Linked DNA regions of Metabacillus sp. B2-18. The protein of the gene in region 2 interacts with the protein of the main gene of each other region in a pairwise test. Links are inferred from orthologs where the notes say so. Each region holds a gene or a part of one and is shown on either strand. Other genes may lie near its edges.

Region 1 (2,860 bases), 2.6 Mb from region 2 along the record:
CACCGTTCGCTACACGACCTTTAAACTCCTCTGTTTTTGCCTTTAATTGCTCATCAGATAAACCACTCATCTGACCGCTAAGCGCATCAATCTGATCAGCCATCTTCTCATAACGATTTAACGCACGCTTATTAAAATCAAACACCTTATTCAAAATTCCAAGCATCTAATACGCTCCTCTGTGTTTAGAGTGAAATTGCTTTTATGTAAAGTTTCGTCTATTCCCTATTTTAGCACTAGTTGGGGTGGTGGGGCAACAGGCGGGTGACATGGTTTGGTGTTGGGGGTGGGAGGGGGTTTTGGAGTGCCTGTCACTTCCCGAGTTTTGTCGGAAGAACTTCGGGGGGTGACAGGCACGACCCGAAGTTTGTCGATTAAAAAAGCACTCTTTTCACATAAAAAAACTTACCAAGAATAACCTTAGTAAGTTTAGAATAATTTATGATAGTTTATTCGCTAGATGGTATTGATAGTTGGAGTAATAGGAGCTAAAAACGAGGATCTAGTAGCAATAGTCATTTACGATTGATTTAATTCACGTAGCTTCTTTTCATGTTGTAATGTTTTAACAGAAATAAAGTCAACCGTTTCTTGCGTTTCCGTTAATTCCACACGAAAGCCATCCATTTTTTTCTCTATTCTATCTAATCGTCCTTCAATGCTGTCGAATCTTTCATCAACTCGTTCGAATCTTTCATCGATTTTCTCGAATCTTTCATCTACTTTCTTAAACTTTTGATCCATTTTATCTGAGTGTAATTTTAGTGCGTTGAGGATCTCTTTCAACATTGTCTCCTGTTCCATGGGTTTCACCTCCTTCTCTATCAACACTCCCATTATAACGGAATATACGTATTACCTCTATATGATTAAGTAGATTTACGATATCTTTACATAGCGGTGCCTGTCACGCCCCGAATTTTGTTGGAAAGACATCGGGAAGTGAGACATCGGGAAGTGACAGGCACCGCCCGAAGTTTGTCGAACGCAAAAGAGGACCCAATCCGGATCCTCTTCCTGCAATCTCACGTTATTTTACTAATTCAAGTTCAACAGGAATAAACTCTTCTACTGTTTCTCCATTCGCTACTTGAATAGCTGTGTCGATTCCTTTTTGACCGATGAGTGCTGGTTTTTGGGCTACTGTTGCAGCTAAGCGCCCGTCTTCAACAGCTTTTACTGCATCTTCTGTTGCGTCAAAGCCTACAACAACGATATCTGATAATCCTGCTGCTTCGATTGCTTGAAGTGCGCCTAGTGCCATTTCATCGTTATGAGCGAATACCGCTTGAATATCTTTGTTTCCTTGAAGGATATTTTCCATAACTGTTAACCCCTTCGCACGGTCAAAGTCTGCTGTTTGCTTTGCAGCTACTTCAATTGTATCTACTGCATCAACAGATTGGTGGAAGCCTTCTCCTCTTTCACGTGCTGCTGATGAACCAGGAATCCCTTCGATTTCGACTACTTTTCCTTCACTACCAAGCTGTTCTAAAATGAAGTCTCCAGCCATTTTTCCACCTGCAACGTTGTCAGATGCAATATGAGCAACAACTTCTCCACCTTCTGCACTTCGATCTAACGTAATAACAGGTACATCTGCACTGTTTGCTGATTCAATTGCGGCAGATACAGCTGCTGAGTCCGTTGGGTTTACTAGTAATACATCAACACCTTGTTGGATTAAATCCTCGATATCACTTACTTGTTTTGCTGAATCATTTTGTGCGTCAACAACAACGATTTCAATTCCTTTAGCTTTTGCTTGTTCTTCAGCACCTTCTTTTAATGTAACAAAGAATGGGTTATTTAGTGTAGAAATCGATAATCCAACCTTCACTGAACCATCATCGCTAGCGCCCTCATCAGATGAACTTTCTGAAGATGCGCCAGGTGCTTCAGTTGAACATCCTACTAATAAAATCATAGCAAATGCGAAAAATAAAATACTTTTAAACATGTTTTTCATTGTAAAAATCCCCCTTATTTCGGTTTATAATTTAAGCAGCTTTCTTACGATCAAGCAGTACAGCTAGTAAAATAACACCTCCTTTAACGACTTGTTGGTAAAAGGAGCTCACATTCATAATATTTAAACCATTGTTTAGAACACCGATAATCAGTGCACCAACCAATGTTCCAAAAATCCAACCACGACCACCAGAAAGACTTGTTCCTCCAAGAACAACCGCAGCAATTGCATCAAGCTCATATGAAGCACCAGCTGTTGGTTGTGCAGAATTTAATCGTGATGAAAGAATAATTCCAGCTAACGCTGACAGTAAACCTGTAATGGAGTAAATCCAAATTTTTACACGATCGGTTCGAATACCGGATAAAATAGCTGCTTCCTCATTACCGCCAATCGCATAAACTCTGCGACCAAAAGTAGTTTTCTTTAAGATAAAATATAAAATCGCATATGTTATTAACATCCAAATAACCGGCACTGGAACCCAGCCTACATACCCTTTTCCCATTAACACGAACAACTCACTGCTAGACAAACCTGTAATTGGTCGACCATCTGTATAAACAAGAGTTAATCCGCGGAACACCGTCATTGTTGCAAGAGTTGCGATAAACGGTGCAACCTTACCTTTTGTAATAATAAATCCATTGATGGCACCCATAATCGCACCAGCTAATAACCCTACTAAAATAGCTAAAATCGGATCCATGCCGCTAGCTAGCATACTCGCTGTTACTGCTGACGCTAACGCTAAAATGGAACCAACTGATAAATCAATTCCACCTGTCAAAATGACAAAGGTCATACCAAAAGCAATAAGTGCATTAATCGAAACTTGACGTAAAACATTTAAAATATTATCTACTGTCATAAAATTTGGACTCACAA
Region 2 (3,359 bases):
CTGATAAGAATTTTCCTGTGATTGTAATGGCTGCTAACTTTGTTAACTTTCTTTCCATTTGTCTGAATGAGTATTTTTTACCCATGAATTTACTCTTTAAAACCTTTTTCTGTGAAATTGGGCTTTATACTTCCGGATATAGTCTGTAGACTATACTTTTTAGGATTTGACATAGTTATGTACAAAAGAAAAAGAGCCTATTCTTTAATAGGCAATTAACACATTAAAGAAATAGGCTCTTATTAAATCTTAATAATGATCCTTAACAATTGAAGCACATCGCTGACATAGTGTTGGATGTTCTTCAACTTGACCAACTTCTGGTGTAACGATCCAACAACGATCACATGTTTTACCTTCTGCTGGTGTTATCACAATTTTCACTGTATCAAAGACCTGAGCATTTTCAGGTGCATTGTCAAAATCCCCAGCAATAGTAAAGCCTGAAACGATAAATAATTGCTTTAAGTCTTCATCAACTGAATCAAGTAATGCTTTTGACTCCGCATTTGGATAAAGAGCAATACTTGCTGTTAACGACTTTCCGATTACTTTCTCATTACGAGCCACTTCTAATGCTTTTAAAACATCATCACGCAATGTCATAAATGCATCCCATTTTTTCTCAAGTTCATCTGATTTTTCATATTCTTTTACTTCCGGCATGTCAACAAGCTGCACACTCTCTTCTGTTACAGAATCAATATGCTCCCAAACTTCATCGGCAGTGTGCGGAAGAATTGGTGTTACTAATTTAACAAGTGATAATAATGTTTCGTGTAGTACAGTTTGAATCGCACGACGTTCCTGATTTTCTTTTGACTCAATATAAAGTACATCTTTTGCAAAATCTAAATAGAATGAGCTTAATTCAATCGTACAGAAATTATGAACAGCATGATAAATCGCAGCAAATTCATATTGTTCATAAGCTTCCTTTACTCGTTTTGTTAGCTTATTTAGTTTTACAAGCATATATCGATCTACATCTCTAAGGTTCTCTAAGCTAACCGAATCAGTTGCTGGGTTAAAATCACTTAAGTTACCTAGTAAGAAACGGAATGTATTACGAATTTTACGGTAAACCTCAGCAACTTGTTTTAAAATTGCGTCAGAAACACGAACATCTGCTTGATAATCAACTGAAGCAACCCATAGACGAAGAATATCTCCACCTAATTGGTTCATAACTTTAGCAGGTACAACAGTATTCCCTAAAGATTTACTCATTTTACGCCCTTCACCATCAAGAGCAAAACCATGACTTAGAACACCTTTATACGGAGCTTTGCCAGTCACAGCAACTGCCGTTGATAAAGAAGAGTTAAACCAACCACGATACTGGTCAGATCCTTCTAAATACAAGTCTGCAGGTCTTTGGAGATCTTCTCTTTCTAAAAGTACCGCTTGGTGGGAAGATCCTGAATCAAACCAAACATCCATAATGTCATTTTCTTTTGTAAACTTACCGTTAGGGCTTCCTTCATGTGAAAAGCCATCTGGTAAAAGGTCTTTTGCTTCGCGTTCGAACCAAATATTAGACCCATAATCACGGAATAAGTTTGAAACATGCTCAATTGTTTCATCCGTAATGATCGGCTCACCATTTTCAGCGTAAAACACAGGAATCGGTACACCCCATGCACGTTGTCGGGAAATACACCAATCTCCACGATCACGAACCATGTTGTAAAGACGAGTTTCCCCCCAAGCCGGGACCCATTTTGTATCATTAACAGCTTTTAAAAGATCTTCACGGAAATCTTTGATTGACGCAAACCATTGAGCAGTAGCACGGAATATTGTTGGCTTTTTCGTTCTCCAATCATGCGGATAAGAGTGTGTAATAAATTGAAGCTTCAATAATGCGCCCACTTCTTGAAGTTTTTCAGTGATTGGCTTATTTGCTTCATCATAGAAAAGCCCTTCAAACCCTGGTGCTTCTTTTGTCATATATCCTTTTTCATCAACTGGACATAATACATCTAGTCCATATTGCTGTCCTACAATAAAGTCATCTTCTCCATGACCTGGAGCAGTGTGAACACAACCTGTTCCTCCATCACTTGTAACATGCTCACCTAGCATAACAAGTGATTCACGGTCATAAATTGGGTGTTTTGCCGTTACACGGTCTAGTTCAATACCTTTTAATGTGCGGTCAACTTCATAACTTTCCCAACCAATAGTTGATGCAACAGATTCAACTAGTTCAGACGCAACAACATACTTTTCACCATTAGCAGCTACAACACTATATTCTAACTCTGGATGTACTGAAATTCCTAAATTTGCTGGCATTGTCCAAGGAGTTGTTGTCCAAATGATAATTTTCTCATCATGAGATAAAACGCCTTTTCCATCTTTTACAGGGAAGGCAACATAAATCGATGGAGAGCGTTTATCTTGATATTCAATTTCTGCTTCAGCGAGTGCTGATTCACTTGATGGTGACCAATATACAGGTTTTAACCCTTTATAAATATAGCCTTTTTTCGCCATCTCACCAAAAACTTTAATTTGTTGTGCTTCATATTCAGGCTTCAAAGTTACATATGGGTTTTCCCAATCCCCACGAACCCCTAAGCGTTTAAACTGCTCACGTTGACCATTAATTTGTTCCCAAGCGTAATCCTCACAAAGCTTACGAAACTCAGCAACAGACATCTCTTTTCTTTTTACTTTCTTATTTTTTGTAAGAGCTGTTTCAATTGGTAAACCATGTGTATCCCAGCCAGGAACATAAGGTGCACAATAGCCACTCATAGATTTAAAACGCACAATAAAATCCTTTAAGATTTTATTTAATGCATGCCCCATATGAATGTCTCCATTTGCATATGGAGGTCCATCATGTAAAACAAAAAGTGGACGATCTTTTGTTCGTTCTTGTACCATTTCGTAGATATTCATCTTATCCCATTTTTCTTGCATTAACGGCTCTCTGTTAGGTAGGTTTCCACGCATTGGAAACTCAGTTTTCGGCATCAGAAGGGTATCTTTGTATTCCATCACTAATTCCTCCAGTTATTTTAATAGCTCTTTTTTCATTGAATTGTTGATCAAAATAAGTAAATGTTTTAAAAATTCTATCTAATACAACACAAAAAACCTTCTCATCCCAAAAGGGACGAGAAGGTTTTCTCGCGGTACCACCCTACTAGATTAAATACACTACTTTAATCCACTCTAGTATTCGTAACGTGAATATATACGCCACAGCTTACTAATGGTAACATGTTCAGCCTGGAACTCAAGGGTGATGTTCATCTTTTATCTTTATGTCGAGCTTACACCATCCTCGATTCGCTAATATAAAGAAAATAAAAGACTACTGTCCCTATCACAGTTATATTTAG

The links. The genes of interacting proteins can lie anywhere in the genome.
Region 1: the proteins of ileS (region 2) and rbsB interact in binary tests that used the Escherichia coli proteins (3 or more experiments, as listed by UniProt). The link is inferred for Metabacillus sp. B2-18 from one-to-one orthologs.

The regions. Positions count from the first base shown.
Region 1 is NZ_CP088245.1:4,421,985-4,424,844, forward strand. Bases 1-2,782 are described here. They hold rbsB (ribose ABC transporter substrate-binding protein RbsB), read right to left. Parts: upstream 1,970-2,782; coding sequence 1,031-1,969; downstream 1-1,030. Other genes in these bases: secA (preprotein translocase subunit SecA), read right to left, coding at 1-166; LPC09_RS22330 (hypothetical protein), read right to left, coding at 520-804; LPC09_RS22340 (ABC transporter permease subunit), read right to left, coding at 2,001-2,782. In the rest of the region: more of LPC09_RS22340, read right to left, coding at 2,783-2,860. UniProt on the Escherichia coli protein: Part of the ABC transporter complex RbsABC involved in ribose import. Binds ribose. Also serves as the primary chemoreceptor for chemotaxis.
Region 2 is NZ_CP088245.1:1,844,376-1,847,734, reverse strand. Bases 50-3,330 are described here. They hold ileS (isoleucine--tRNA ligase), read right to left. Parts: upstream 3,013-3,330; coding sequence 250-3,012; downstream 50-249. UniProt on the Escherichia coli protein: Catalyzes the attachment of isoleucine to tRNA(Ile). As IleRS can inadvertently accommodate and process structurally similar amino acids such as valine, to avoid such errors it has two additional distinct tRNA(Ile)-dependent editing activities.